One region of the Streptomyces tuirus genome, then DNA from elsewhere that is predicted to be linked to it. Evidence: riboswitches for the same ligand, from Rfam matches in the RefSeq annotation. Region 1 holds a riboswitch; each other region holds the start of a gene.
What was found. A riboswitch is a leader RNA that binds a small molecule or an ion and turns the genes downstream of it on or off. The one in region 1 is predicted to bind cyclic di-AMP.

Region 1 (7,635 bases):
GAGGACCATGGCGACGTGCTCCTGGCCGTCGGCCAGGCCGTGGAAGGTGACGAGCTCGGCGTCCGCCTCGTAGCCGTCGTGGAAGCGCAGCGGGACCCGGACGCGCGAGCGCGGGGTGGCGACGACGGCTGGGGTGTCGGGCATGCGGGGCCTCCGGGTTCCGTTCCTGTTCGGCTGCGCAGCCATAGTGCTTCAGATTTGAAGCAGATCCACGATCGGAACCCTACTCGTGCTTCAAATTTGAAGCAATGAGATCCGACCTGTGTGATGCTCGTCACGAACAGGGCGACGACGACCTCCGCCGCCACGGCACGTCGTCCGCCGCCGGCCGGGCCCCGTCCTCCTGGAGACCCTGCGCGATCGCCGTGGAGATCTCCTCCAGCTGCCCCACCTGCTCCTCGCTGAGCCGGTCGAACAGGAAGCCCCGCACGGTCTCGACATGCCCGGGCGCCGCCCGCTCCAGCACGGCGAACCCCTCGTCCGTCAGCGCCGCGATGCTGCCCCGTTTGTCATGGCGGCAGGCCTCCCGCCGCAGCATCCCGTCCTTCTCCAGCCGCGTGACCGCGTACGTCAGCCGGCTGCGCGTGATCTTCAGCCGCTCGGCGAGATCGGTCATGCGCAGCCGCCGTTCCGGGGACTCCGACAGGACGGACAGGATGGAGTAGTACAGGTGCGGCATGCCGGCGTCCTGCTGGAGCTGCCGGTCGATCGCGTCCTCCAGCAGCAGCGAGGCGGCGATGTAGGCGCGCCAGGCGCGCTGCTCATCGGGGCTGAGCCAGCGAGTCGTCATGCCGCCAGTGTAGGTTTGTTTCAAACTTGAACCAAGCCCTGTCCCGTCCCGCCGTCCCGACCAACCGCGGAGCACCGATGCCTCACCCGTACGTCCTGCTGTCCGCCGCCGTCTCCCTCGACGGCTACCTGGACGACACCGGACCCGACCGGCTGCTCCTGTCCAGCCCGGCCGACTTCGACCGGGTCGACGAGGTCCGGGCCGGCGTCGACGCCATCCTGGTCGGCGCCGGCACCATCCGCGCCGACAACCCGCGGCTGCTGGTGAACGCGGAGAAGCGCCGTGCCGCCCGCACGGCGGCAGGAAAGCCCGAGTACCCCCTCAAGGTCACCGTCAGCGGCTCCGGCGATCTCGACCCGGACGCCCGCTTCTGGCACACCGGCGGCGAGAAGGTCCTCTACACCACCGACCGGGGCGCCGAGCGGGCCCGCGCCCTGGGCCTGGCCACCGACGTCGTGCCGCTCGGCGCCGGCCTCGACTGGCGGCGGCTGCTCACGCACCTGCACGACGTCCGGGGTGTGGGGCGGCTCATGGTCGAGGGCGGCGGCCTGATCCACACCCAGCTCCTCACCCAGGGCCTCGCGGACGAACTGCAGCTGGTCCTCGCCCCGCTCTTCGTGGGTGACCCCCGGGCCCCCCGTCTCTTCGGACCCGGCGGCTACCAGGGCGGCCGGCTCCGGCTGCTGGAGTCGCGGCAGATCGAGGACGTGGTCCTGATGCGCTACGAGCCGACCGCCCCGGGCGCCGGCCCCCTGCCCGTCGCCGCCGACCACCACTGGCTGGCCCTCGCCTGCGAACTGGCCGAGCGCTGCCCGCCGTCGGACACGGCGTTCAGCGTGGGCGCGGTGGTGGTCGCCGCCGATGGCACGGAACTGGCCCGCGGCCACTCCCGCGAGGCCGGCGACCCGGTGGTGCACGCCGAGGAGGCTGCCCTCGCCAAGGTCGACCCGGCCGACCCGCGCCTGCCCGGCGCGACGGTGTACAGCAGCCTGGAGCCCTGCGCCCGCCGCGCCTCGCGCCCCGCTCCCTGCGCCCGGCTGATCCTCGACGCGGGCGTACGGCGGGTGGTCACGGCCTGGCGTGAGCCGGACACCTTCGTCACGGACGCCGACGGCAGCGGCCTCCTCGCGGCCGAGGGCGTGGAGGTCGTCGTGCTCCCGGAACACGAGGAGCGGGCCAAGGCCCCGAACCGTCATCTGCCGGGCTGAGCAGGGCCCGGTCGGTGGGTGTGCGCGAGCGGTCCCGCGGATGGCGTACACTGGTGACACAACGACGCGGGGTGGAGCAGCTCGGTAGCTCGCTGGGCTCATAACCCAGAGGTCGCAGGTTCAAATCCTGTCCCCGCTACTGAAGGCCGATGGCCGGAATCCGAAAGGGTTCCGGCCATCGGTGCTTTCCGATGCCCTCCTGGTGCCTTCCTCATGCCTTCCTGATACTTGCCCGGTGGATCGCTACGGTCGGTGAGCGAACCGTCCCGTTCCGCATAACAACTGACGCACCGTCAAAACCCGTCAGTCACTTGCGGCGCGGTCAACTCGCCCGATTTGAACCGGTCGTGGCAGGTAAGTCCGCGCGAAAAAGGTTAATGATCAAGTGGAATCGCTGGAATACCCCTCGCGCCTCCATTAACGTTCGATAACGCAGCGCGGTCGTCCCAGCCGTCACAGAAGGCGGCTCCGTGCGCACGCGCCGAATCCCGAAAGGGAACCGGGGAACCATCACTTGGGGTGAATCGGGCGGATGCCACCGTGGAAGCACGGCAGGTATACGCGCGTAGGAGACCTTCCTGCTCCGAACCCGTCAGCTAACCCGGTAGGCGAGAAGGAAGGAAAGGAGTACGCCCACGTGGCGTCCAACCGGCCTGCCCCCGCGGCCCCGTACGCGCCGAAGCGCGAGAACGACACCTTCGGCTTCGGCGGTCAGCGCACCGACGAGGGCCCGTTCCAGGAGTGGAACCCCACCGAGGAGTCCATCCGTCCCGTCCGTGGCCGGCATCGCGTCACCAAGCAGCGCGGCGGAGGTCTCGCCCGCAGCTCCACCGTCCTGGGCGTCGGCGTCATAGCCGCCGTGGGTGCCGGCGGTATGGCCAGTGCCCAGACCGGCAAGCCCCCGGTGTCCATCTCCGTGCCGGACCTGCCCTCGGTGGGTTCCCTCATCTCGGACGACGACACCCCCGAAGGTTCCGCCACCCCGCTCAGCAGTCTCGGCACCGCCACTGCGGACACCGCGCAGGACGCGTCCGGCGCCCGCACCGGCGCCGGTGACGCGCTGCGTGCCCGGATCATGGCGCAGGTCGAGCACCAGCAGGAGCAGATCGAGACCAAGGCCGCCGAGGACGCCGCTGCCGCCGCCGAGAAGGCGGCCAAGGAGGCCGTCGCCAAGGCGGAGCAGGAAGCCAAGGCCAAGGCCGCCGAGGCCAAGAAGAAGGCGGAGGCGGAGGCCGAGAAGAAGGCCGAGGCCGAGCGGCTTGCCGCCCTCGCCAAGCAGTACACGCTGCCGACCTCCTCGTACACCCTCACCTCGACGTTCGGCCAGGCCGGTGCCTACTGGTCCTCCGGCTACCACACCGGCCTCGACTTCGCCGCTCCCACGGGCACGCCGATCAAGGCCGTGCACAGCGGCACCATCACCGAGGCGGGCTGGAACGGCTCCTACGGCTACAAGACCGTCCTCACCCTCGATGACGGCACCGAGATCTGGTACGCGCACCAGTCCTCCATCGGCGTCAGCGTCGGCCAGAAGGTCAGCACCGGCGACGTCATCGGCCGCGTGGGCGCCACCGGCAACGTCACCGGGGCGCACCTGCACCTCGAGGTCCACTCCGGTGGATCCTCCAGTGGCATCGACCCGGTGGCCTGGCTGCGGGGCAAGGGGCTGACTCCCTGAGCAGTGCACGTTCCCTGAGCAGTGCACGTTCCCTGAGCAGTGCACCTTTTTTGAGCAGTGCACCTTCTCTGAGGCATCGACGGCCCTGACGACGACCCTCCGACGTCAGGGCCGTCGGCTGTGTTTACGGGAGTTTTGCGTCCGTTGCGGAATGGGGCGTTCCTGCGCGGTCGTTGACACCGGGCATGACGTCTCTTCGCAAGCTCGGCACTTCCGGCCTCGAGGTCTTCCCCCTCGCCCTCGGCGGCAACGTCTTCGGCTGGACCGCCGACCAGGACCGGTCGTTCGCCGTCCTCGACGCCTACACCGCCGCCGGAGGCAACTTCGTCGACACCGCCGATGTCTACTCGGCGTGGGTCGACGGCAACCAGGGCGGTGAGTCCGAGACCATCCTCGGCACGTGGCTCGAGGCACGCGGCAACCGCTCCGACGTCGTCGTCGCCACGAAGGTCAGCCAGCACCCCGACTTCCGGGGCCTGTCCGCTGCCACCATCAAGGCCGCCGCCGACGCCTCCCTGCGGCGCCTGCGCACCGACTACATCGACCTCTACTACACGCACTTCGACCAGCCCGACGTGCCCGTCGAGGAGATCATCGGCGCGCTCGACGAACTCGTGAAGGCCGGCAAGGTGCGGCACATCGCCGCCTCCAACATCTCCGCCGAGAGGCTGCGGGCGTCCCTGGAGTTTTCCGACCGCGAGGGTCTCGCGCGGTACGTCGCCCTCCAGCCGCACTACAACCTGGTCTCCCGTGACACGTACGAGGGTGAGCTCCAGGGCCTCGCCGAGCGGGCCGGCCTCGCCGCCGTTCCGTACTACGCGCTCGCGTCCGGCTTCCTCACGGGCAAGTACCGGCCGGGTACGCGGGTCGAGAGCGCGCGGGCGGGCGGTGCCGCCAAGCATCTGGAGACCGAGCGGGGGCGGCGGGTTCTCGACGCGCTCGACGAGGTCGCCGCAGCGCACGACGCTCCCGTCGCCACGGTGGCCCTCGCCTGGCTCGCCGCCCAGCCGACCGTGGTGGCGCCGATCGCCTCGGCGCGGACGGTGGAGCAGCTGCCCGCACTGCTCGGCGTGGGGGAGCTGACGCTCTCGGAGGCCGAGGTGGAACGGCTCACGGAGGCCTCGGCCTGAGGTTCACGGGGGCCTCGGCCTGAGGTTCACGGGGGCCTCGGCCTGAGCGGGACCCGGAGGCCTCGGCCTGAGGCTCACAGGGGCCTCGGCCTGAGGTTCACGGGGGCCTCGGCCTGAGCGGGCCCCGGGGGGCCTAGGAGCGGTAGGGGTTGTACGCGGGGTACGGCGCCGGCTGGTGGCCGTACCCGTACACCCCGTACACCGGCCAGGGCGGGGCCGTCACCGGGACGGGAGGGGCGGTGATCCGGGCCGCGTGGTCCAGCGCGGGGCGGGCCACCTCCCGGCGCCGCCACAGTTCGCCGAGCAGTTCCCGCTCCCGTACGGCGAAGTCCGCCCCGGGGCTGCCCCGCCGGGCCCGGTGCCGCAGGAACGCCAGGGACGTCGCGTACGCCTCGTAGCGGGCCACCTCCCGGGCCGCCGCCCTGCCCGCGTGCCGGCGGGCGTACTGCCGGGCGATCCGCCGAGCCCGCATCGAGCCGAGCGCGTATGGCTCGGCCGGGGTCAGCCAGCCCGCCACGGCGTAGGCCGGCAGCTCCGCCCGTACGGTCTTCAGCTCCCGCTGCCGCGTCCAGATCACCAGCCACGTCAGCAGCCCGAAGATCGGCACCATGAACGCCGCGTACACGGCGAAGAACCCGTACTCGCCGAAGGCCGACGAGCCGTTCCACATCGCGTGCATCCCCATCGCGAGCAGCAGCCCGCCGAGCGGGAAGGCGACCCGGCGCAGCGGCCGGCGGTGCGCCGCGAGTGCGGCGATGCCGAAGCCGATGCCGGTGAGGACCGTGAACAGCGGGTGCGCGAACGGCGACATGACGATGCGCACGAAGAAGGTCGCCGCCGTGACGGAGGCGATGCCGCTGCCGCCGGTGAGCTGGTCGGTGCCGAAGGCCGTGCCGAGGTAGAGGATGTTCTCGGTGAACGCGAAGCCGGTGGCCGTCACGCCGGCTATGACGACCCCGTCGACGATGCCGGTGAAGTCGCGGCGCCGGAAGAGGAAGACCAGGAGGACGGCCGCCGCCTTGGCCGACTCCTCGACCACCGGCGCTATCACCGTCGCGCCGAGGGTGTCCGCGCTGGACGGGTCCGCCGTCGCCGTCGCTATCCATCTCGTCGCGAAGCTGTTGGCGACGATCGCTATCAGCGCCGCCGCGCAGGCGCCCCAGGCGAAGCAGAACAGCAGGTTCCGCCAGGGGCCGGGTTCCACGCGGTCCAGCCAGCGGAACGCGGCTATCAGCAGGGGCACCGGGAGGACGGCCAGCCCCAGCCCGACCAGGAACCCTTCCGTGCCGGTCTCCTCGCGGACCAGGGCGAGGATGACCAGGCCGGATATCGCGAGCAGTGTGCTCAGCGCGCCGTAGCGGACCCAGGCGTGGTGCCACCAGTGGGCGTGCCGCGAAGAGCCGGCCGTGCCTGGGCCGGCGAAGGGTGCGCCGTCGGGGGGACCGCTGGGGTACGACGGATGTGGGGGGCTGGTGGCCACGGCATTGACCCTAACGACGGATGGGCGCTGTCCGCAGGCGGGAGAGGTGCCAGGGGTGGTCAGGCGCCGACGGGGGGCTGGTCCGGCTGGTCGGGGTGGTCGGGCTGGTCGGGGTGGTGGGGCTGGTTCGGCTGGTCGGGGTGGATCGGCTGGTCCACGTGCTGTACGCGGCGGAAGAGGAGGTCGTTCACGACATGTCCCTTGTCCAGTCCCTGGCCCTCGAAACGGGTCAGCGGCCGGAAGTCGGGGCGCGGCGCGAAACCGCCGTCCGCCTGGGTGTTCTCGAAGTCGGGGTGTTCCGTGAGGACCTCGAGCATCTGCTCCGCGTACGGCTCCCAGTCGGTGGCGCAGTGGACGATCCCGCCGGGTCTGATGCGGGTGGCGGCCAGGGTCAGGAAGTCGGGCTGGATGATCCTGCGCTTGTGGTGCCGCTTCTTGGGCCAGGGGTCCGGGAAGTAGACGCGGAGGCCGTCGAGGGTGTCCGGGGCGAGCATCTCGCGCAGGAGGATGATCGCGTCGCCGTTGCCGACGCGGATGTTGGACAGGCCGTTGCGGTCGGCGAGGTTGAGCAGGTTGCCCTGGCCGGGGGTGTGAACGTCGACGGCGAGGATGTTCGTGGCGGGGGCGGCCGCGGCCATCTGGGCTGTGGCCTCGCCCATGCCGAAGCCGATCTCCAGGACGACGGGGTTGTCGTTGCCGAACAGATCCGGCAGGTCGAGGGTCCGGCTGCCGTCGATGTCGAGGCCCCACTTGGGCCACAGCCGCTGTAGCGCGTCCGCTTGGCCGGCGGTGACGCGGCTGCGGCGGGGCTGGAAACTCCGGATCCGCCGCTCGAAGTGCGACCCGGCGGGGTCGGCCTTCGGCCCGTCGGGGAAACGCGGCTCGCCCTTGACCCGGGTACTCCGGACGGAGACACCCGGGGTGTGCGGGTGCGGGTGCGGGTGCCGGTTCGGGTTCGGGGCTTCGGGGGTGGTGTTCGCGGAGTCAGACACAGTGCCCCTGATTTTACGGCTGCGGTGCTTCGCCTGGCGCCGGGTGGTGGGTCGGGGCCGCGCCGGGGGGTGTCCGTCCTCGGAACGGCGCGATGGGGTCGGATACCGACTGACTGTCCGTTGACGCGCCAACCGCTGCGGGCGGACACCCCCCGACACGGCCCCTTGCGTCGTCCGGCGGCTAGCTGCGGGCATGCGTGCCGCTAAGGGCGGCACGGGTGGGCGCAGCGGCACCCCGCTACGCCGGGCTGCGCACCCACCCCGCCTCAGCACCGACGCCGAGCACCCCGAGATGCCCGGTCGCGGACACACCCGGCGTTGGCAGGAGCTGCCGTCAGCGCCTCACAGCGCGCTCAG
Region 2 (7,635 bases), 1.1 Mb from region 1:
GCCGAGGGCGATGCGGGAGAGGACCTCGTACCCCGCCGAGTCGAGACCGACCGACACGATGCCGGTCGCCAGCGCATACGTCGCCCACCAGGTGGCAAACAGGGAGGGACCGGACATAGCGCCGATGCTAGAGAGCGCCGCGCGGGTTGAGAGAGGGGCACGCGCGTGTGCCCCTCAAAAACCTGGCGGGACTTCTAGGCCGGGCGTACCACGCTGTGGATCGCGGACTCGCCGTCGTAGTAGATCGACTCCTCGCGCACGTACGTGCCGGGCTTCGGGGCGTGGATCATCATGCCGTTGCCGATGTAGATCCCGACGTGGGTGACGTCGTCGTAGAAGAAAACCAGGTCGCCGGGCCGGGCCTGGGAGAGCGGGACCGTGGTGCCGGCGTTCACCTGGTCGTAGGTCGTGCGCGGCAGGGTGACGCCCGCGGCCTTCCAGGCGGCCCCGGTGAGGCCGGAGCAGTCGTAGGAGCCGGGGCCGACCGCGCCCCACACGTACGGCTTGCCGATCTGGGCCCGGGCGAAGGCGAGCGCCTTGTCGGCCTTGGTGGCGTACGAGGAGTCGGCCGGGGCCGTCGAGGAGGACGAGCCGGAACCCGACCCCGACGAGGAGGACCCGCTGTCCTGCTGCCGAGCCGCCTCGTCCTGGGCCTTCTGCTGCGCGGCCTGCTGCCGGGCCAGCTCGTCGGCCTTCCGGGTGGCCTCCGCCCGCTTCTCCTTCTCGATCGCCGCGAGCCGGGCCTTCTCCTCGGCGGTCAGCTTCGACATCAGCTCGCGGGCGTCGGCGAGCTTCCGCTGGACGGTGGCCTTGGCCGTCCGCAGGCCGGCCTGCGAGTCGGTGAGCGTCTCGAGGCTCTCGGTGGCCTCCTGCCGCTTCTTCATCGTCTCGGACTGCTGCGTGACGTAGTCGTCGACCGCGACCTTCTGCCGGCCGGTCATCCGGTCCATCAGCTGGGTCTGGTCGAAGTAGTCCTGCGGGGTGTCCGCGAGCAGGAACGTCGCGGTGTCCGGGGCGGCGGCGCCGGTACGGTACTGGGCGGAGGCGAAGGACCCCAGCTCCTCGCGCGCCTCGTTGAGCTTCTGGGTGCGCTCGGCGACGTCGTCGAGGAGGGTGTCGACGCGCTTGCGCTGCTTCGCGGTCTGCTCCTTGGCCGCGTTGTACTTGTCGGTCGCCGACTCTGCCTGGCGGTACAGGTCGTCGACCTTCTTCTCGACTTCCTCCAGGCTGGGCTTGTCGTCGGCCGCGGGGGCGGCGTTGGCCGACTGGGACAGCAGGGCCACGGAGGTGAGGGCCGCCGTTGCGAGGGCGGGGGTCCGTATGCCTGCCACGCGCGTACCCGTAGGGCGCGACTTGCGGTGCGACGCCAAGGGAGGCGACTCCTTCCACGTTCCGCCTACCGAGTTAGCTGTCGGGTTCGGGCGGGTGGTTCGGAAGGTTTGCCCTACGGCCGTCTCCGTACAGGGAGCCGGGCCGATTCACCCCAGGTTCACGGTTGGGTCCCCGGCTCCGGCTGCCGCTGCGGCGTGCCGGACTCGGCGGAGGCCGCGCGGCCCGGCGACGTTCGCCGGTGGGGGTCATGCGGCCTGGTCGCACGGTAGCCAACTCGTGTGGCGCCTGTGAAGGTTGATGGGTGATATGCCCGATACATTTTCGTGACCTTGTTCCCGAGCGTTGCCGAGAGTGAGCGATCGAGGGGGTTTGATCACGAATCATCCGCAATTGCGGGGGGTGTAGCAGCCCGTGATCGTGCTGTCATGGAGGGCGACAACGCGCCGCCGGTCCGGCCCGCGGGTGCCCCGGCGCGGGGCGATGTTCTCAGGGCGGCGGCGGGCTGTCAGTGGGGCGCCCTAGACTCGGAGAGCGATGAGCAGCCTCTTTGACGACAACTTCCTGGCGAACCTCCAGGCCCAGCGGGGCCCGGCCGACGAGCCCCCGCCGCCACCCGAGGACGATCACGTACCGGAGCCGATTCCGGACGATCTGTTCGACGGGAAGTTCGACGCGCCCCCGCACCGATGGGGGTCCCCCCGCTCGAGCGGAGCCGAGAGTGGGGGAGGCTACTACCGCGACGGCGCCCCCCGCCCGGTGATCGACTCCGCCGCGCTGCTGGAAGGGCTGAACGACAACCAGCGCGCCGCCGTCGTCCACTCCGGCTCCCCGCTGCTCATCGTGGCCGGAGCCGGCTCCGGCAAGACCCGGGTGCTCACGCACCGCATCGCCCACCTGCTCGCCGAGCGGGACGTGCACCCCGGCCAGATCCTCGCGATCACCTTCACCAACAAGGCCGCCGGCGAGATGAAGGAGCGCGTCGAGCAGCTCGTCGGCCCGCGCGCCAACGCCATGTGGGTCATGACCTTCCACAGCGCGTGCGTGCGCATCCTGCGCCGGGAGAGCAAGAAGCTCGGCTTCACCTCCTCCTTCTCGATCTACGACGCCGCCGACTCCAAGCGCCTCATGGCCCTGGTCTGCCGCGACCTGGACCTCGACCCCAAGCGCTTCCCGCCCAAGTCCTTCAGCGCCAAGATCAGCAACCTGAAGAACGAGCTGATCGACGAGGAGGACTTCGCCGCCCAGGCCACCGACGGCTTCGAGAAGACCCTCGCCCAGGCCTACGCCATGTACCAGTCGCGGCTGCGCGAGGCGAACGCCCTCGACTTCGACGACCTGATCATGACGACGGTCAACCTGCTGCGCGCCTTCCCGGACGTCGCCGAGCACTACCGCCGCCGCTTCCGCCATGTGCTGGTGGACGAGTACCAGGACACCAACCACGCCCAGTACGCCCTCGTCCGCGAGCTCGTCGGCACCGTTGAGCACCCCGTCGACGTCCCGCCCGAGGCGGAGGTCCCGCCCGCCGAGCTGTGCGTGGTGGGTGACGCCGACCAGTCGATCTACGCCTTCCGCGGCGCGACGATCCGCAACATCCTCCAGTTCGAGGAGGACTACCCGGACGCCACGACGATCCTGCTCGAGCAGAACTACCGCTCCACACAGACGATCCTCAGCGCCGCCAACGCCGTCATCGAGCGCAACGAGTCCCGCCGCCCCAAGAACCTGTGGACCAACGCGGGCAGCGGCGCACAGATCACCGGCTACGTCGCCGACACCGAGCACGACGAGGCGCAGTTCGTCGCCGAGGAGATAGACCGCCTCACCGACGCGGGCGATGCCAAGGCCGGCGACGTCGCCGTCTTCTACCGCACCAACGCCCAGTCCCGTGTCTTCGAAGAGATCTTCATCCGCGTCGGCCTGCCCTACAAGGTCGTCGGCGGCGTCCGCTTCTACGAGCGCAAGGAGGTCCGGGACGTCCTGGCCTACCTGCGGGTGCTCGCCAACCCGGAGGACTCGGTGCCGCTGCGCCGCATCCTCAACGTCCCCAAGCGGGGCATCGGCGACCGCGCCGAGGCGATGATCGACGCCCTGTCCCAGCGCGAGAAGATCAGCTTCCCGCAGGCGCTCAAGCGCGTCGACGAGGCGTACGGCATGGCCGCGCGCTCCACCAACGCCGTCAAGCGGTTCAACACGCTGATGGAGGACCTCCGCACCATCGTCGAGTCCGGCGCCGGCCCGGCCACGGTGCTGGAGGCCGTCCTGGAGCGCACCGGCTACCTCGCCGAGCTCCAGGCCTCCACGGACCCGCAGGACGAGACCCGGATCGAGAACCTCCAGGAACTCGCGGCCGTCGCCATGGAGTTCGAGCAGGAGCGCGGCGAGGACGAGCAGAGCACCCTGTCCGACTTCCTCGAACAGGTCGCGCTGGTCGCCGACTCCGACCAGATCCCCGATGAGGAGGACGGCGACGGTGTCATCACGCTGATGACCCTGCACACCGCCAAGGGCCTGGAGTTCCCGGTCGTCTTCCTGACCGGCATGGAGGACGGCGTCTTCCCGCACATGCGCGCCCTCGGCCAGACCAAGGAGCTGGAGGAGGAGCGGCGCCTGGCCTACGTCGGCATCACGCGCGCGCGGGAGCGGCTCTACCTGACCCGGTCCACGCTGCGCAGCGCCTGGGGCCAGCCCTCGTACAACCCCCCCTCCCGGTTCCTGGAGGAGATCCCGCCGGCCCACGTGGAGTGGAAGCGGACGGGAGCGACCGCGCCCGCGTCCTCCGGGCCGGTCTCGGCGGTGGCGGCCTCGCTGTCGTCGTCCCGCTCGCGCTCGTCGGCGTCGGGCGCCTCCGGGTTCGCCACCCGCCGCACCTCGGAGAAGCCCGTGGTGTCACTGGCGGTCGGGGACCGGGTCACCCACGACCAGTTCGGACTCGGGACCGTCGTCGGGGTCAAGGGCACGGGCGGCAACGCCGAGGCGACGATCGACTTCGGCGACACCAAGCCGAAGCGGCTGCTGCTGCGGTACGCGCCGGTGGAGAAGCTGTAGCGCCCTGAGAAGTGCCGGTGGGCCCCGTCCGCTCGACGGGCGGGGGCTGCCGGGACGTTACGACGGGTCGACGCCGTGGCTGCGCAGCCACGGGAGCGGGTCGATGGCCGAGCCGCCGCCCGGGCGCACCTCGAAGTGCAGGTGCGGTCCGGTGGAGTTGCCGGAGTTGCCGGAGCGCGCGATCGGATCGCCGGCCTTCACGGTCGTACCCGAGGCGACCGTGTACGTGGAGAGGTGGCAGTACCACGTCTCCGTGCCGTCCTTCGCGGTCACGATCATCATGTTGCCGTACGCGCTGTTCCACTGCGTGCGGACGGTGCCGTCGGTCGCGGCCATCACGGTCGTGCCGTACGAGACGGGGAAGTCGATGCCGCTGTGCAGGGACATCCAGTTGATGCCGGACTGCCCGTAGTAGGCGCTGAGTCCGTGCCGCGCGACCGGCAGGGCGAACTTGGGACGCAGCCGCTCCTTGCGGGCCGCCTCCTCCGCCGCCCTCTTCCTGTCGGCCACCTGCTGGGCCTTGAGGTCGATGCGCTCCTGCGTACGGCTGGCCCGGTCGGCGAAGTCGTCGGCGCCGGCGGACAGGCTCTGCAGCTGCGTGTCCAGCTTGTTGTTGGCGGCGGCCGGCTTGACCGGCTGCGCGTCCGCCGCCGTCGTCTGCGCCTCCGCGGCGCTGTCGTCGGAGAGCGTGCCGACGGAGGCGGCGGCGATCCCGGCGACACCCATCACACAGGCGGAGGGCACCGCGATGGTCATCAGCGCCGAGCGCTTGGGGGGCGTACGGCGGCGGGAGCGGGAGCCGGCGCGCGAGGCCGCCCGGGGGGAGGGGGCCGCAGTGACGTCCTCCTGGTCGTCCAGGAGCGGGGCGACGACGGGCAGTTCACCCGTGGCGGCCGGCTCATCGCCGTCCGCGGCGGGGTCGCGGTAGTCCGCCCCGGCGGATTCGTCGTACGTGACCTGGTCGAAAGTCGCGGTCTCGAGCTGGTCGAAGGTCGCGGTCTCGAGCTGGTCGAACGGCGTGGCCCCGTGCTGGTCGAAGGTTTCGGCGGGGTGCTCGTACGCGTCGGGCGCCGGTGCGGCGGTGCCGTCGGCGTTCCACTGCGTCGCGTCGTAGGCGCCCGTGTCGAAGGTCTGCGTGCCCCACTCCCAGTGCTGGGTGTGGTCGGCGGGGTTGCCGGCCTGGTCGGGCTGGAGCCAGGCGCCCGCGTCCCACTGCCCGCTGACGTCCGGGGACGGGGCCTGGGAGGGGATGGCCGACATGGGCTGCTGCTCGGGCGTCCAGGAGGTCGTGTCGTAGACGCCGGTGTCGTAGGCGGCGTGGTGCTGGGCCGCGTAGGCGTCGTAGTGCACGTTCTCGTGCGTGCCGGTGGGCCAGTGGCCGGTGCCGTAAGTGCCCATGTCCTGGCCGCTGCCCGGCATGTCGCCGAAGAGGGGGTCGGTCGCGAAGCTCGCGGTGCCGTGCCCGGTGGCGTCGAAACCGGCGCCGTGGGTACCGGTGGGGTGGGCACCGGTGGCGTCAAAACCGGTGGCGGCGTAGTCGCCGTACGTGGTGAAGTCGCCGTACTGGGCTTCCTGGGTGCCGTACGACGCGTAGTGCGCGGAGGCGGCGTCGGAAGCCGGAGCCGGGGTCATGGTCCCCGACGGGTGACGGTCGTTCACCAACTTCTCTTTCGCCTCGACAACAGGGGCTGCCAGAGCAGTGCGGCGACTGTACCCGGCGGTACGCGGGCACGACAATCTTCGGCAGGTTTCGCGCGCGCAGGAAACGGGCATTCGACCGTCTTTTGGCGGACGGCGGGCACGGGTTTGGCTCTGTGTTCGAAGTTTGTTCGAGCTTGATCGGTGCTGTGGTGCCGAGTGATCGCTGTATGACGAGTCTCAGGCGACTGTCAGACCGGCGGCGCGTTCGGTGGAGGGTTCACCCGGGTGGGCCGTGTCGAGGACCTGCCGGATGCCGTTGGCGACGGCGGGGTGCACGGGCAGGGCGAGATGACCGATGCCGGTCACACGCACGTTCTGCGCCATCAGATCCGGATGATCGATGCGGGCCGTCTCCGGCGGGTCCATCACATGGTCCAGGTCGCTCCAGAAGCCCACGAAGTGCGTACGGCAGTCAGGGGCGGGCAGAGTGAGCTCCTCGAGCACCGGTGAGCCGGGGCGCATCTGGCGCACGATGGGGTGCGCGTCCGCCACGGGCATCACCCGGGTCCCCGAGTGCGGCGTGCCGAGCGTGACAAGGGTCCGCACGCGTGCGTCGCCGCCGAGACGCTGTACGTAGTAACGCGCTATCAGGCCGCCGAGACTGTGCCCGACGACATCGACCTGCCCGGCCCCCGTGCGCTCGCAGATCTCCTCGATGCGACGGCCGAGCAGCTCGGCGGCCGCGCGTATGTCGCAGGTCAGGGGTGAGTAGTTGAGGGACTCGATCCGCTGCCTGCCGTGCTGGGCGAGGCTGCGGCGCAGCAGGACGAAGACCGAGCGGTTGTCGATGAAGCCGTGCAGCAGCAGAACCGGAGGCTTGGCCTCCGTGGGCAGTTGGGCGGCGCCGTCCACGGGCAGGGCCGGGACGGGGGTGCGCCGCTCCTGGGTGATGCCGGACGGGTAGAGGAGGAGATGCCCGGCCAGGATCGCGATCTCCAGTGCGGTGGCCTTGAGGAGAGCCAGGGAGAGTCCCGCCAGCCTGCCCGGCAGCAGGCGCTCGCAGAACGGTAGAAAGGGCAGAGCCGCCCTGGTGACCTTCATGGCCGTCCTCCTGTCGGCACGCGGGAGGACGCCTGCGCCCCCCATGTGCCCTCGTGGGGAGCAGCTGCGAAGACGGCCGGCGATGACCGCGAGAGCGGCGTGAGCCGCGTGAGCTGCGAGGGCAGAGCGCGGCGTGTGGCGTGTGGGACGCCGGTGGTGCGACGGGGGTCCCCGATCGGTGGGGTGACGAGGCTCCCCGCTGGTGCGCCGTGTCTGCCCTGCGTGCCCTGCGTGCCCTGCGTGTTGTGCGTGCGGTGCTTGGCCTGTGTGCCTTCGCCGAGGCGCGGTTCCGCCGCGGTGCGTGGTCGGTGCGGCGGTACGGCGACTTCGGTGCGACTCCCCTTGCGCTTGTCCCATCGTGTGATTTCCCCCTCGCTGTCCACCGCGAAACTGCCGGTTGCGGGATCCTGGAGATAACGTTCGTTCACTTGCCCGGACGGTTCGGGGTGGGGTGTCCGTGCGGTGCGGCGTGTACGGCTTGCCCGATGTGTGCGGTACTTGTCGGTACGGATG
Region 3 (7,635 bases), 2.7 Mb from region 1:
ATGTAACCGCCGGTCAGCGCCTTGCCCACGCACATCACGTCCGGCGTCACTGCCGCGTGCTCCGCCGCGAACAGCGCACCCGTACGGCCGAAACCGGTCGCGATCTCGTCGAACACCAGCAGCACGTCGTGCGCGTCGCACGCCTCGCGCAGCACCCGCAGATACGCGGGGGAGTGGAACCGCATGCCACCCGCGCCCTGCACCACCGGCTCGACGATCACCGCGGCCAGTTCATCGGCGTGCCGCTCGATCAGCGACCGCAGGTGCTCGGCGTAGGCCTCGTCGTACTCCGCCGGGGGCGGGTCGGCGAACACCTGACGCTGCAGCACCCCGGTCCACAGGTCGTGCATCCCGCCCTCCGGGTCGCACACCGACATGGGCTGCCAGGTGTCGCCGTGGTAGCCACCGCGCCAGGTCAGCAGCCGCTGCTTGCCGGGGCGGCCGAGCGAACGCCAGTACTGCAGGCACATCTTGACCGCGACCTCGACCGACACCGACCCGGAGTCGGCGAGGAAGACATGCTCCAGGCCCTCGGGCGACATGTCGGCAAGGAGCTTCGCCAGGCGTACGGCGGGCTCGTGGGTGAGCCCGCCGAACATCACATGGCTCATCCGCTCCAACTGACCGCGCGCGGCCTCGTTGAGTACCGGGTGGTTGTAGCCGTGGATCGCCGACCACCAGGACGACATCCCGTCGACCAGCTCTCGCGGACCGTCCGGTACGCCCGAACCGTCCGTGACCGCCGAACCGTCCGCGACCGCCGAACCACCCGGCGCCCCCGAGCCGTCGGCGATCCGCAGCCGTACCCCGCTCGCCGACTCCACGACGAGCGGTTCCTGCCGTCCGGGCATCGGACCGTACGGATGCCACACATGCCGCCGGTCGAGCTCCAGCAGCCCGGGCACCGTCAGCTCAGGCATTGGGCGCGAGGTCCGTTCCGGCGCCCCGGCGGCGGACGGCGACCAGGTCGGTACGGGCATCGGCGGCCGTACGGGGCTCGGCGGCCGTACGGGGCTCGGCGGCCGTACCGGTCTCGGAGGCCTCCGGGGCGGCGTCGGAGCCGCACGCTCCGCCGCCCCCGGAACCGCAGACCCCGCCACCGTCGTGGCAGCCCCCGGCGGCCCGGTGCTCCGGCAGCGTCACCTGGCCGGTGCCCTCCACCTCGAAGCCCGCATCCGCGATCATCTCCAGGTCGGCCTTGCCGGCCTGGCCCTCACTGGTGAGGTAGTCGCCGAGGAAGATCGAGTTGGCCAGGTGCAGCGCCAGCGGCTGCATCGTGCGCAGATGAACTTCGCGCCCGCCCGCGATCCGCACCTCGACGTCCGGGCAGACGAACCGCGTCATCGCCAGGATCCTGAGGCACCGCTGCGGGGTCAGGTTCCACTCCTTGCCGAGCGGGGTGCCCTCGAACGGGATGAGGAAGTTGACCGGGATCGAGTCCGGGTCCAGCTCACGCAGCGAGAAGACCACGTCCACGAGGTCCTCGTCCGTCTCGCCCATGCCGGCGATCAGCCCGGAGCAGGCGGACAGACCGGCCGCGTGCGCCTTCTGCACGGTGTCGACCCGGTCCTCGTAGGTGTGCGTGGTGGTGATCTCCCCGTACGTCGCCTCGGACGTGTTGAGGTTGTGGTTGTAGGCGTCGGCGCCGGCCTCGCGCAGCCGCTCGGCCTGGCCGTCGGAGAGCAGCCCCAGACAGGCGCAGACCTCGACGCCCTCGTTGTTGTCCTTGATCGTCTTGATCGTCTCGGAGACCCGGTCCACGTCGCGGTCCGTCGGGCCGCGTCCGCTCGCCACCAGGCACACCCGCTTGGCCCCTCCGGCCACACCGGCCGCCGCCGCGTCGGACGCCTGGTCGGGCTTGAGCCAGGTGTACTTCAGGATCCCGGCCGTCGAGCCGAGCCGCTGCGAACAGTACGAGCAGTCCTCGGGGCACAGGCCGGACTTGAGGTTGACGAGATAGTTCAGTTTCACCCGTCGGCCGAACCAGTGCCGACGCACCTTTCCGGCCGCGGCCACCACATCGAGCAGGTCGTCGTCGGACGTCGCGAGGACGGCCAGAGCCTCGTCGCGGGTCGGCAGCTCGCGCCGAAGCCCCTTGTCCACCAGCGTGTTCAGCAGGTCCATGGAATCCGATCCTGTCCTAAGGAGGTGCTCGGGGCAAAGGAGAGTTCGCACAACAGAGTCGCTTCGAGGTGTGGGTATTGCCACACACTGACCTGCTGGTGGTCCCGCTAGTGTCTGTGCACTGCCTACAAATTCCGCGGAGGACCACCCATGGCGTTCGGCTGGATCGACGAGCAGGCGGAGCTGCGCGCCCGCGCCGGACTCGTACGGACTCTGCGCCCTCGTCCGGCCGATTCGCCGCTCCTCGACCTGGCGAGCAACGACTACCTCGGGCTGGCCCGCCACCCCGAGGTCACCGAGGGCGCGGCCCGGGCGGCGCGGACCTGGGGCGGTGGCGCGACCGGCTCCCGGCTGGTCACCGGCACCACCGAACTGCACACCGAACTCGAACGGGAACTGGCCGATTTCTGCGGTTTCGAGGCGGCACTCGTCTTCTCCTCCGGTTACGCCGCCAACCTCGCGGCGGTCACCGCGCTGGCCCCGCACGGCTCCCTGATCGTCTCCGACGCGGGCAACCACGCCTCGCTCATCGACGGCTGCCGGCTCGCCCGCGGGACCACCCAGGTCGTGGCGCACGCCGAGCCGGACGCCGCGCGCAAGGCGCTGGCCACCCATGAGGGCACGGCCATCGCCGTGTCCGACACGGTCTTCTCGGTCGACGGCGACGCGGCCCCCCTCGCCGAGCTGGCCGAGGTCTGCCGGGAACACGGCGCGGGGCTGGTCGTCGACGACGCCCACGGGCTGGGCGTTCTCGGCGACGGCGGCCGCGGGGCCCCGCAGGCGGTGGGGCTCGCGGGCGCGGACGACGTCGTCGCGACGGTCACACTGTCCAAGTCGCTGGGCAGCCAGGGCGGAGCCGTCCTCGGCCCGGCCCGGGTCGTCGGACACCTCGTCAACGCCGCCCGGACGTTCATCTTCGACACGGGACTCGCCCCGGCGGCGGCGGGTGCGGCCCTGTCGGCCCTGCGGCTGCTGCGCGGCGAGCCGCAGCGGGCGGCGCGGGCCCGCGCGGTGGCGGGCGAACTGCACGCACGCCTGACCGCCGCGGGTCTGGAAGCGGTGCGTCCGGACGCCGCGGTGGTCTCGGTGCGGGCGCCCTCTCCCGAGGACGCCGTGCGCTGGGCGGCGCAGTGCCGCGCGGCGGGCCTGGCCGTGGGGTGCTTCCGGCCCCCTTCCGTGCCGGACGGCATCTCACGGCTCAGGCTGACCGCACGCGCGGACCTGACCGCTCAGCAGATCGAACGCGCTGTACAGGTGATCGGAGAGACGCGGCCATGAGTCGGCGAAACGCGGCCATGAGTCGGCGTGACACGGCCGTGCGTCGCACGATGACGGACTGATCGAACGCGGTTACATGCGCTCCACCCCGGCCGCGAACGCCGCCCAGCTCCCCGGGGAGAAGAGCAGCGCGGGTCCGGCCGGGTCCTTGGAGTCGCGCACGGCGAGCAGTCCGGCCCAGGGCGGGGCATCCGGACGCGCGGTCTCGACGCAGTTGTTCGCGCCGGTGCTGTAGCTGCTGCGCAGCCACCGCACACCGTGCAGTTCGATGCTTGAGGGGACGTGACGAGGCAGTGCACGCATGGTGCCTCCTTACGCGCCGGCGGCTGTCCCGGCGATGAAATCCAACGAGTCCTCGGGCGAAAGGGCGTGGATCTGAAGGGCGTTGAAGGCCTCCGTGTAGGCCTGGAGGTCTTCTTTCCGTTCGAGGTAGAGGCTACTCGTCAAGTGGTCGAGAACAACCACATCCAGATCAGAAGTGCTCGAAAATGACAGGATTACGAAAGGGCCGGTGACACCGATGTGCGCCCCGGCGGCGAACGGCAGTACCTGCAGGCGCACTTGGGGAAGCCGGGCGGCCTCGACCAGTCGCTCCAGCTGGCGGGCCATGACCCCGGGTCCGCCCACCTCGCGCCGCAGCACCGCCTCGTCCAGGACAGCGCTGAGTTTCAGCGGGGGATCCGCGCGCAGCACGTCCTGCCGGGCCAGTCGCACCTCGACCAGCGTGTCGAGCCGGTCTTCGGGAAGTCCCTCCACCGCGGCCCTGGTCACCGCACGCGCGTACTCGGGCGTCTGGAGCAGACCGGGCACGACGGTGGTCTCCAGCGTGCGCATCGCACCGGCCTGCGACTCCAGGCTGATGAAGTCCCGGTAGGTCGGCGGCAGTACCCCGCGGTAGGCGTGCCACCAGTGGTGCCGGCCGCCGCTGTCGTCGGAGCCCGCCAACACCATGAGCAGTTCGCGAAGTTGGGAGTCTGTCACACCGTAGGCGTCCAGAAGTAACCGCACATCGGCCGGTTTCACCCCGCTCGTGCCCGTCTCGATCCGGCTGACCTTGGACTGGTGCCAGCCCACCAGCAAGGCCGCCTCACCGCTCGTGAGCCCCGCAGAGGTGCGCAGCGCACGCAGTTCGGCGCCCAGTTTCCGGCGGCGCACCGCGGGACCGTGCTGCATGGGCTCCTCCTTACTCCCTCCGAGCCACCCAAATACGGTCTCGCGTCGCAGAGTTCACCGCTTTGAGCGACAGATATATGCATATCTTGGTGGATCGCCGTCCTTCGGGGGTGTTCTGGTGGCAGTCTGGCGACGAAGCACCAGTCCGGGACCGTACTCGAACCATCCGCTCCGTGTCGGGCTGTGGTCCCGTGGGAAAGGGACGAGGTCGCCATGGCAGACCATCTGGAAGCATCCGTCACTCTGCCGAGCGATCCCGCCTCGGTCTCCGCAGCGCGTGCCTACGTGGTGGGCACGCTGGCGGAGTGGGGTCTGCCGGTGGACACGGAAGTGTCCGACACCGTCCGGCTCATCATCTCCGAACTCGCCACCAACGCCGTCCAGCACACCTTCGGTCAGTCGCCCACGTTCACCGTGGACGTCGAACTGGACCGGGACGAGCACCTGCGCATCGGTGTTACGGACAGCCATCCGCGCTTCCCCAGACGCCTGCCGGCCGCCGTCCAGCAGGACAACGGCCGCGGTCTGGTCATCATCCGCTGGCTGACCGCGGAATGCGGCGGCAGGCTCCGTATCCGCCCCACTCGCGAGGGCGGCAAGACCATCTCGATCGAACTCCCCTGGGTCGTCCCGGTCGGGCCGGTGACGACAGCGGTGCAGCAGGAGCCCTAGCCACACAGGAGCCCCTCAGGAGGACGCGAAAGGCATATCCAGCGGGTGCCCTCCGCGCACCCCGGGCCGCGGGACCCACATCCGGGCCATCCCCACGTGTATGACGCCCGCTCCGCGCCTCGCGCCCGTCACCGGTGCTGAGCCGAAACCTCCCGGTGCGCAGCCGCCCCCCCCGGAAGCCCTGACGGCTGACCGACGGTGTGCCGCAGCGGTGCGGGATCGCGACGCGGCCCCCGGCCGTCTCCTCCGCGGAGGTCTCATCGGCGCCGTCCGTCTCCGTATGCAGCCCCGCCCGCCGCACGTGCCGCGGGAGCAGCTCCCACAGGCCGACGCGGACCAGGAAGGTCGTCGCGCCCGCGGCGACACCGCCGGTCCGGCCCGACGTCACGTCGACCACCAGCAGCGCACGGAACCGCTGAACGCGAACACCAGCACGCTCAGACGGGTGGTGGTGACGGGTAACCACATGACCCCGTGTCACGCTCCGGCGAGCGGCGGCGCGTCAAGGACGCCGCCGCACGCCGGGCGGATCACTTCACGCGTCCGTACCAGACACTCTTGGTCCAGATCTTCTGCAGTCGCACCACGTCCCCGCTCTTCGGGGAGTGCCAGAGCTTGTTCTTACCCGCGTAGATACCGACGTGGTACACGTTGCTGCCCGAGTGGAAGAACACCAGGTCGCCCGCCTTGCGGTTCTTGGCGGAGATGTGGCGCGTCTTGTTGTACTGCTGGGCAGCCGTGCGGGGGAGCTTCTTGCCGGCCTTCTTGAACGAGTAGAGCGTGAGTCCGGAGCAGTCGAACCGGTGCGGACCGGTGGCCCCGTACCTGTAAGGTGCACCCTTCTTGGAGGCCGCGATCTGGAGTGCCTTGGTCGCCGGTGTGGCCGCCGCCGCCTCGGATGCGAAGCCGGGCGCCACGATGGAGCCGCCCACCGCGGCGATGGTGAGCGCCGAGGCCGTGCCGGCCCGGGCCATGAGCGACGGGACACGATTGAGCGCAGTCATGCGCAACCCTTCGTCAGCCGCCTGTGAAGGATGACCTGTCGGATTCGGGCTGACAAAGTTGCCCGGCCGCTGACGCGGCTTCACCCCAAGGGCTGCTCGGGGCCGGTCATGGCGTGACCGTCCCGGCGACCCGTCGTGCTCGGGTCCTCCACTCCTGCCGATCCACTCCTGTCGACCGGTCATCCGGGCGGCGGCAGGACTCGGCGTCCGCCCGGATCGCCCCGCCACAGCGGCGGGGGCTTGTCGTCAGACAGGGATCTTGGCGCATGCCTGTCCGGATTTCCCAACGGAACCGGGGATTTGTGTTGTTACTCACCACTCACCCGTTCGGGTGGACACGTGTGCGTTCGGGCCACTGTCCACTGGTTCGCGGAGCCCCGGACCAGCGATGGAATGCCCCATTCCGTCCACCGGCTACGCGCGTTGCGCAACCGGAACGGTCCGGAAATCCGTCTCCTGCCTACTCCGAACAGCGGTACGTCTTTTGGTCCGTTTCAACTCAGCTCCGGACGCATCGTGGGCGGCGCTGCGTCCGGACCGACGGTTCCGCGTCAACTGACGGACTCCGGGGGCAGGGTGAGCCGGGCGGTGCGCCGCTCGCCGCCCAGCACCAGTGCGTCACGCAGCGCCGTCGCCTTGCCGACCAGGGCCTGGGCGGCGCGTAGTCCGCGGTAGGTGTCGCCGTCCTGGGCGGGGTTGATACGACCGAGCAGGTCGACGACCTCGAGGTAACGCTCGATCAGTTCCGCCTCGGCCCGCGTCAGGGCGGGCAGGGGCGGCAGTTCGGCCGGGAGCACCGGAGCCTCACCGACCGGTCGGCGGGGCCACGGTGGCCTGGCGGCTCGGGATGATCCCGTCGATCAGGCTGATGGATCACCAGGCGGGCGTCGGGCGGCGCGAATCGCTTGCCGGGCGTGCCCGCCGCCAGCAGGACCGAGGCGGCGGCACCGGCCCGGTCCAGGCAGATCGTCGAGCTTCGAGTACGGATCGTCCGTTGCCCGGAGCCCGTGCGTTCGGTGAACTCGGGGAGCGCGTTCCTGGGTCTCTTTGCGTCACCGGAATCTGGTTCTCGGAGGTCGCGGAGCAGCAGGTGGTCAGCGCGGTCTCCACGGTCCGCGAGGCCGCTGCCGCCCCTGGCGCACCCCAGCGGTTCGGCATCGCGGCGGAGCACCGCCGGGCCGGCCCGGCCCAGGCGGTTTCGTCTGGATCAGTGGGCCGTCGTGGCACTGATCGGGACCAGGCTCACCCGGGGGAGTGAAGATCGGGAACTCGTCGACTCGGAGGGCCGTTGTCGACCGGGTGTGCTGCGCCCGGAGCGCAGGACGGCCGCGCGCCACCAGGCCCGGGAAATCGACCGCCCGGGCCTGGTGGCGCCTGACCCGCC
Region 4 (7,635 bases), 930 kb from region 1:
CCTGGGCCGGATCGAGCGGATCGATCCGCGGCTGTGCGCGTTCGTCGAGGTGTGGGCCGACGAGGCGTTGCGGCGGGCGGGTGAGGTGGACGGGCGACTCGACCGTGGGGGCGCGGATCCCTCCCTTCCGCTGGCCGGTGTGCCGGTCGCGGTGAAGGGGCGGCACGGGCTGCGCGCGGCTGGTCCGCTGCTCGCGGCCGGGGCGGTGGCCGTGGGGGCGACGTCCGTGCCCGGGCCGGGCACGCCCTGGCAGACCTGGGGGCTCGGGGCCCGGGGCCGTACCGTCAATCCGTGGCGGACCGACCGTACGCCGGGTGGCTCGTCGGCCGGGGCGGCGGCGGCCGTTGCGGCCGGGCTGGTGCCGCTGGCGACGGGGAGCGACGGGGCCGGGTCGGTGCGGATACCGGCGGCGTGGTGCGGGGTGGCCGGGCTGAAGACCACGGCCGGGCGGCTGCCCTCCGCCGACCGTACGGGGCTCGCGGTCCCCGGTGTGCTCGCCCGCTGCGCCGCGGACGCGGCGAGTTGGTGGCAGGTGGTGGCGGGCGAGCCGGAGCCCGCTTTCCCCGCCCTCCCCGTCACCGCCGTCTGGTCCCCCGACCTCGGTTTCGCCGGGCCGGATCCGGAGCCGGTCGCGCTCGGCCGGGCCGCGGTGGAACGGCTCGTGGCGGCGGGTGTCGTGCGGCTCGTACGGCCGCGGGTGCCGGTGAGGCTCATGGATCCCGGGCCCGCGTGGCTCGCGCTGCGCACGCCCGGTGCCGACCTGGCCGGGGCCCACCGCGTCCGGGCGGAGAACGACCGGCGCCTCGCCGCGCTGTTCGCCGACGCCGGGCTGCTGCTGACCCCTACGGCCCCCACGGCCCCGCACGGTCACGAGGGGCCCGGGGACCGCTACTCCACCTCGCTCACCTGGGCGTTCAACGTCAGCGGGCACCCGGCGCTGAGCCTCCCGGCCGGCTTAGGCGGGGACGGCTGCCCGGCCGGGCTTCAGCTGGTCGCACCGCACGGGCGGGAGGCGCTGCTGCTGGCCGTGGCACGGGAGGCGGAGGCGCGGACCGAAGGCTGACGAACCCTTCTGACGGAGCGGAGGCTGACGAACCCTTCTGGCGGAGCGGAGGCTGACGGGCACCCCTGGCGGAGCGGAGGCTGACGGGTACCCCTGGCGGATTTGAATGCGCACACATATGATGCACGCGCATGCAATCGCCTTCTTCTGGGGGACACCATGACCCGCCGTTTCCTTTTCGTCCTGGGCAGCGCTCGCGCCGAGGGCAACTCCGAGCTGCTGGCCCGCCGGGCCGCCGAGCAACTGCCCCCGGACGTCGAGCAGGAGTGGATCGACCTCACCCAGCTCCCCGTGCCGGACTTCGAGGACCTGCGGCACGACAGCGACCACGTCCGCCCGACCGAGGGCAACGTGGCCCGGCTGCTGGATGCCACGCTCGCCGCGACGGACATCGTGATCGTCTCGCCCCTGTACTGGTACTCGGTCTCCGCGCAGACCAAGCGCTACCTCGACTACTGGTCGGGCTGGCTGCGCACGCCCGGCCTCGACTTCAAGGCGACCCTGGCCGGCCGCACCCTGTGGGGCGTCACCGCCCTCGCGCACACCCAGGAGGTGGTCGCCGACCCGCTCGTCGGGACACTCCACAACTCCGCGGCGTACATGGGGATGCGCTTCGGCGGGGTGCTGCTCGGCAACGGCAGCAAGCCCGGTGACGTGCTGACCGACGACGCCGCACTGACCCGCGCCAAGACCTTCTTCGAGCAGGAGGCGCCCCCGGCCAGGTTCCTCTACGAGGACTGAGCGCCACGCGGTGATGTCCTTGTGGTCTTGCCGGAGCCGTTCGGGCCGAGGAAGCCGAAGACCCTGCCCGCCGGGACGGTCGGGTCCAGGCCGTCGACGGCGAGCTGTCCGCCGCGGTGGCGCTTGGTGAGCCCGCGGGTGGCGATGACCGGTTCCCCGGCCTCGGCCCCCGCCGCACTCCGCTCCGTTTCCGCGGCGGACACCTCGCCCACCGGCTTCCTCTCGTTCTCTCGGCTCCCGTACGCCTCCGGGAGCTACTTCCCGGCGTCGGCCGCCTTCACCAGCGCGTCCTTGGTGACCAGACCGGCGTAGACCTTGCCGTCGTCGGTGACGAGGGCGTTGACCAGACGGGTCGAGAAGACCGTGCCCGAGCCGAACTCGCCGTGGACCTTGTCACCGAGCGAGTCCATGAAGCCGCCGAGGTCGCCGCCGGCACCGCCGGAGGGCACGCCCTCGCCGCCGGTGTCGAAGGTGGCGATGGCGCTCCAGCCCTCGCCGATGGTCTTCATTCCGTCGGGGCCCTTGCCGAAGTCCTCCTCGTCCTTCGGGGCGTGCTCGCGCGCCCCGCCCTTGCCGAAGGTCGTGCCGGGAGCCTCCTTCGAGCCCTTGTCGAGGTCCTTCTCCTCGGTCACCTTCGCGCCCTTGGGCGGGGTGAAGTCGAAGGTCGAGGCGGCCGGCTTGGCGAAGCTGACCTTCGTGAAGCCGACGTCGATCACCGCCGCGCCGCCGCTCGCCGGGGTGAGGGTGAACTTCAGCGGCATGCCGGTCCTGGCGTCCACGGCGATGCTGATCGCGCCGACCGTCGAGCCGGACTGCTTCGGCTCGACGACGAGCTTGTAGGCGTCCCGGCCGGCGACCTGGGCGGTGCCGCCGACGGTCACGGAGGTCGTGTCGTCGGCCGCCTTCAGGGCCTCCTCGGCGAAGTCCTTCGGCGTGGCGGGCGGCTGCTGGTCCTTGCCGCGCTCCGGGCTCGTCGAAGAGGTGCCGTGGTAGACCTCGTTGGACTTGCTGTCGTAGCCCCAGACGTCCTTGCCGTTGTGGATGACGCTGTACTCGGCGGCGTTCTCCAGCAGCGACAGCTTCTGCCGGTCGGGGCCGTCGGCGGCGACGCGCAAGGTGTGCGTGCCGGAGGCGAGTTCGGTGAGCTTGGCCGTCGGGTCGGCCGAGGAGCCGCCCTCGCCCTGGCCCGCGGCGCCGGACAGCAGGCCGGACTCCAGGCCGCCGAGATTCGGCAGGCCGAGGTCGGTGCTGACCTTCACCGTGCCGGACAGCTGCTGGACGTCCGAGGTGGCGATCTTCTCGATGAGCTGCTGTGCGGTGATCTTCGGGAGGTCGGGGTCACCGGAGTCGGCGAGCGCGGGGACCAGCCCGATCGTCGCGGCCGCCACCCCTATCACCGTGACCGGGACGACGTACCGCGCGGCTTTGCGCCGCCCGGAGCGCTGCTCGTCGACCTCCCCGGCGGTCGTGCTGTCGTCGGATGCGTACGGTGCCATGTGTGCCCTACCTCCGTGGTCGGCGGCGGCTGTCCGTGTCGTCCACGCACTCGTCCCTGAGCCGCCATTCTCACCCGAACAGGTGAGGAGTGGTGTTTTCCGTGGTCACCATCTGACCAAATCGGCAAGGGAGATACGTCAGACCCCGGGCTCAACTCCGTCTACTGCTGGGGTATGACACGGAGGGGCGACTTCTCCCCCGACCCGTAGGGGTCGCAGGAGGGAGACGAGTCAGCCGGCCCGGTGCACCACCGCGTCGCACAGCTCCAGGAGCGCCGCCTTCGCGGTGCACTCCGGCAGCGGTGCCAGCGCCGAACGGGCGTCCTGGGTGTAGCGGACGGTGTCCTGCCGGGCCTGCTCCAGCGCCGGGTGGGCCCGCAGCAGGCGCAGTGCCTCGGCGTGCCGTGCGTCGTCGGTGAGGTCGGAGTCAAGGAGCTCGGACAGGGCGATGTCCTCGGCGAGCCCGAGCCGGGCCGCCCGCTCGCGCAGCCTCAGCACCGGCAGCGTGGGGATCCCCTCGCGCAGGTCGGTGCCGGGGGTCTTGCCGGACTCGTGGGAGTCGGAGGCGATGTCCAGGACGTCGTCCGCGAGCTGGAAGGCGACGCCGAGCCGCTCGCCGTACTGGGTCAGGACGTCCACGACCGTGTCGTCGGCGCCGGACATCATCGCGCCGAACCGGCACGACACGGCGACCAGCGAGCCGGTCTTGCCGCCCAGCACGTCCAGGTAGTGCTCGACGGGGTCGCGGCCGTCCTGCGGTCCGGCCGTCTCCAGGATCTGGCCGGTCACCAGGCGCTCGAACGCCTCGGCCTGCACCCGCACGGCCTCCGGGCCGAGGTCGGCCAGGATGTGCGAGGCGCGGGCGAAGAGGAAGTCGCCGGTGAGGACCGCGACGGAGTTGTCCCAGCGGGTGTTCGCGCTCTCGACGCCGCGGCGCACGGCGGCCTCGTCCATGACGTCGTCGTGGTACAGCGTGGCGAGGTGGGTCAGCTCCACGACGACGGCCGACGGCACGATGCCGGGCGCGTGGCGGTCACCGAACTGGGCGGACAGCATGACGAGCAGCGGGCGGAACCGCTTGCCGCCGGCCCGGACCAGATGCTGGGCGGCCTCCGTGATGAAGGGCACCTCACTCTTGGTGGCCTCGAGCAAGCCTTCCTCGACAGCCGCCAATCCGGCCTGGACATCGGCCTCCAGAGCCTGGTCCCGCACGCTCAGCCCGAACGGCCCGACGTCGGTCACGAGGGGTCTCCTGTCTGCTGTGTCTGCCGGTGATTACGCGGATTGTCGATAGGTCGCTGCCCTCACTCGAGTCAGCGTATCCGGTCACGTTTCGATCACCGCCAGCGCCCATGGTTACAGGCCGGGTGGTATCCGATCACGACCCTTATGTTTTCGATCAACCTATAAGAACAGATATTTATCGACTTACCCCGGGGTAGCGAGTTATGCACGATTTGCCGTGATGAGTCGGTGAATTCCCCTTGAGGAAAATTGCCCCAGGGACTCGTGATCAGTGAGTTGAATCACTTCCTCCGCTTTTCCCCGTCACTGCGGCAGCGGCCTCTAACGCCTTCCCCCGAAAGCCAGTTGAGCCTTGGCTTCCGCAAAGGATCAAGCGGCCCAAACGCCCCCGACCAAGGTCAACCGCGCGATATGTGACTGAGGCGCTTGTTCCCGACATGTGCTCTCGCATACGTTCCGGCCCTGTCCGGCGGACGCCTAATCCTGCCGCCGCCCGGACTCCCCACAGGAACCGACTCACTCACGCGTGGCAGGAGCGGGGGACCCAGGTAAGTCGCCGGTCCGCACAGCGGCCCGGCTCGGGGTGAAGCCGCGTACGGCACACAGCGCCGTACGCGGCCGGGCACCTCCCGGCCCGAACCCGACAGCTCACCTCGCAGGCGCCGGAGAGGAACATCGCCATGGCCGGACGAGGCAAGCACCGTCGCCCCGGAACCAACCCGCTGACCCGAGGCCTCATGGCCGCCGGTACCGGCGGAGCAGCACTCACCCTTCCGCTTCTCGGCGCCACCCACGCGAGCGCCGCCGAGCCCCAGAACGCACCCGCCGCCGCACAGTCCGTGCAGCGGGCGGCCCAGCCCGCCAAGTCCCTCGCGTACACCGTGGTCAAGGGCGACTCGCTCGCCCGCATCGCGGCCACGTACGACGTCTCGGGCGGCTGGAAGCAGCTCTACAAGGACAACCGCGCCGCCGTCGGCGACAACCCGAAGCTGATCCACCCGGGTCTGAAGCTGACGGTGAAGACCACCAAGACGGACGCGGCGAAGAAGACGGCGACCAAGTCGTCGGCCCCCGCCAAGCCGGCCGCCAAGCCCGCCGGCGGCGTCGCCAAGGCCACCCAGGCGTCCGCGAAGACCTACGCGAACAACCTCGACGGGTGGATCCGCGAGTCGCTCGACATCATGGCGCAGAAGGGGATCCCGGGCTCCTACGACGGCATCCACCGCAACATCATGCGCGAGTCGTCCGGCAACCCCCAGGCCATCAACAACTGGGACTCCAACGCCGCCGCGGGCACCCCGTCCAAGGGCCTGCTCCAGGTGATCGACCCGACGTTCGCCGCCTACCACGTGGCCGGCACCCCCTTCGACCCGTACGACCCGGTCGCCAACATCACGGCTGCCTGCAACTACGCGGCCGACCGCTACGGCTCGATCGACAACGTCAACGGCCCGTACTGAGCCGTCCCGCCCAGCAGTCGCTCGAGGACGACGGCGATGCCGTCGTCCTCGTTCGACAGGGTGACCTCGTCGGCCACGGCCTTGAGTTCGGGATGGGCGTTGGCCATCGCGACGCCGTGGCCGGCCCAGTCGAACATCGGGATGTCGTTGGGCATATCGCCGAAGGCGACGGTGTCCGCCGGCCGCAGTCCCAGATGCTCGGCGGCCAGCGCCAGCCCCGTGGCCTTGGTGATCCCGCACGGCTGGAGCTCGACCGTGCCGGGCCCCGACATCGTCACCGTGGCCAGCGAGCCGACCACCGAGCGGGCCGTCGCCGCCAACTCGTCGTCCGTCAGGTGGGGATGGCGCAGCAGCACCTTGCTGATGGGCTCGCCCCACAGCTCCTCGCGCCGGTCGACCCGCACGGCGGGCAGGGTCGGGTGCGGCATCAGATACCCCGGCTCGATCAGCGTGAGCCCGTCGACCCCGTCCTGGTCGACCGCCGCGTACACCTGCCCCACCTCGGCCTCGATCTTGCCGAGGGCGGTCTCGGCCAGCTCCCGGTCCAGCCTGATGGACCACAGCAACCGGCCCGCGCCGGCGTCGTACACCTGCGCGCCCTGTCCGCACACCGCGAGCCCCCTGCACCCGAGGTCGTCCAGGAGCGGCCGCACTCTCGGCGCCGGCCGGCCGGTCACCACGAGGTGCTGGGCACCGGCGTCCGCCACCCGCGCGAGCGCGGCGAGGGACCGGTCGGAGAGGGTGTCGTCGCCGCGCAGCAGCGTCCCGTCCAGGTCGGTGGCGATGAGTGAATATGCGAGGGGTGCGGCCATGATCAGAGAATACGGACAGTGCGGCCCTTCGTTTCATCGCACGGTGGACGCCGATTGCCCGGTTGAAGGCCTCTGCACCGGTTGGCAACAACATGCTCCGCTACCTACCCGTGGGGCCGCATAGAGCGGTACCTTCCAAGTGTCCAGGGGGGACTTGATCGGGGGGTCAGGTTGAGCAGTGGGCGCATTCGCGTGGCTGGGCCCGGGGAGCTCGGCGAGGGGGAGAGGGAGCGCTGGCGTGCGCTGCGCGCCGCCTCGGAGGCACCGCGCAACCCTTTCATGGAGCCGGAGTTCACCGATGCCGTCGGCCGGGTCAGGCCCGGGGCCCGGGTGGCCGTGGTGTACGAGGGCACGGAGCCGGCCGGCTTCCTGCCCTACGAACGGGGCCCGTTGGGCCAGGGCCGGGCGATCGGGCTCGGCGTCTCGGACGCGCAGGGCGCGATCCTGCGGCCGGGCCTCGATCTGGAGACGGGCGAACTGCTGAGGGCCTGCTCGCTGTCGAGCTTCGCCTTCGACAATCTGGAGGCCGAGCAGCGGCTGTTCGTCCGGTACGCGGCCGAGGAGTACGCCACCTACGTCATCGACGTGGAGAAGGGCTACGAGACGTACGAGTCGGTGCTGCGCGCGCAGTCGCCGAAGTTCCTGAAGACCACACTGGCCAAGGAGCGCAGGCTGGGCCGGCAGGCCGGCGAGCTGCGCTTCGTGTTCGACGAACGCGATCCGGCCGCGCTGCGCACGCTCATGGAGTGGAAGTCAGCGCAGTACCGCAGGACCGGCCGCCGGGACCGGTTCGCCCAGGAGTGGATCACCCGGCTCGT

Region 2: linked by a shared signal. The riboswitch ahead of IGS69_RS21520 (C40 family peptidase) and the one ahead of IGS69_RS16215 (M23 family metallopeptidase) in region 1 are both predicted to bind cyclic di-AMP.
Region 3: linked by a shared signal. The riboswitch ahead of IGS69_RS04030 (C40 family peptidase) and the one ahead of IGS69_RS16215 (M23 family metallopeptidase) in region 1 are both predicted to bind cyclic di-AMP.
Region 4: linked by a shared signal. The riboswitch ahead of IGS69_RS20625 (transglycosylase SLT domain-containing protein) and the one ahead of IGS69_RS16215 (M23 family metallopeptidase) in region 1 are both predicted to bind cyclic di-AMP.

What each region holds. Positions count from the first base shown of each region.
Region 1 covers NZ_AP023439.1:3,543,444-3,551,078, reverse strand. The annotation lists gene IGS69_RS16235 (GTP cyclohydrolase II) at 1-144, opposite strand, end outside; gene IGS69_RS16230 (MarR family winged helix-turn-helix transcriptional regulator) at 275-790, opposite strand; gene IGS69_RS16225 (dihydrofolate reductase family protein) at 868-1,998, shown strand; tRNA gene IGS69_RS16220 (tRNA-Met) at 2,064-2,137, shown strand; cyclic di-AMP (ydaO/yuaA leader) riboswitch at 2,468-2,624, shown strand; gene IGS69_RS16215 (M23 family metallopeptidase) at 2,636-3,676, shown strand; gene IGS69_RS16210 (aldo/keto reductase) at 3,862-4,806, shown strand; gene IGS69_RS16205 (PrsW family intramembrane metalloprotease) at 4,940-6,286, opposite strand; gene trmB (tRNA (guanosine(46)-N7)-methyltransferase TrmB) at 6,346-7,278, opposite strand; gene lhgO (L-2-hydroxyglutarate oxidase) at 7,621-7,635, opposite strand, start outside.
Region 2 covers NZ_AP023439.1:4,643,001-4,650,635, forward strand. The annotation lists gene IGS69_RS21515 (SLAC1 family transporter) at 1-117, opposite strand, end outside; gene IGS69_RS21520 (C40 family peptidase) at 195-1,370, opposite strand; cyclic di-AMP (ydaO/yuaA leader) riboswitch at 1,379-1,537, opposite strand; gene pcrA (DNA helicase PcrA) at 1,867-4,380, shown strand; gene IGS69_RS21530 (M23 family metallopeptidase) at 4,438-6,039, opposite strand; gene IGS69_RS21535 (esterase/lipase family protein) at 6,259-7,122, opposite strand.
Region 3 covers NZ_AP023439.1:853,151-860,785, reverse strand. The annotation lists gene IGS69_RS04060 (adenosylmethionine--8-amino-7-oxononanoate transaminase) at 1-920, opposite strand, end outside; gene bioB (biotin synthase BioB) at 913-2,124, opposite strand; gene IGS69_RS04050 (8-amino-7-oxononanoate synthase) at 2,275-3,402, shown strand; gene IGS69_RS04045 (DUF397 domain-containing protein) at 3,475-3,705, opposite strand; gene IGS69_RS04040 (helix-turn-helix domain-containing protein) at 3,715-4,575, opposite strand; gene IGS69_RS04035 (ATP-binding protein) at 4,789-5,247, shown strand; gene IGS69_RS04030 (C40 family peptidase) at 5,778-6,251, opposite strand; cyclic di-AMP (ydaO/yuaA leader) riboswitch at 6,256-6,457, opposite strand; gene IGS69_RS04025 (hypothetical protein) at 6,803-7,048, opposite strand; partial or broken gene IGS69_RS34515 (ATP-dependent Clp protease proteolytic subunit) at 7,114-7,239, opposite strand; partial or broken gene IGS69_RS35160 (hypothetical protein) at 7,330-7,509, shown strand.
Region 4 covers NZ_AP023439.1:4,469,592-4,477,226, reverse strand. The annotation lists gene IGS69_RS20650 (amidase) at 1-1,063, shown strand, start outside; gene IGS69_RS20645 (flavodoxin family protein) at 1,223-1,804, shown strand; partial or broken gene IGS69_RS20640 (ABC transporter ATP-binding protein) at 1,825-2,016, opposite strand; gene IGS69_RS20635 (LolA family protein) at 2,059-3,300, opposite strand; gene IGS69_RS20630 (polyprenyl synthetase family protein) at 3,532-4,542, opposite strand; cyclic di-AMP (ydaO/yuaA leader) riboswitch at 5,045-5,222, shown strand; gene IGS69_RS20625 (transglycosylase SLT domain-containing protein) at 5,226-6,005, shown strand; gene IGS69_RS20620 (HAD family hydrolase) at 5,969-6,817, opposite strand; gene IGS69_RS20615 (GNAT family N-acetyltransferase) at 7,004-7,635, shown strand, end outside.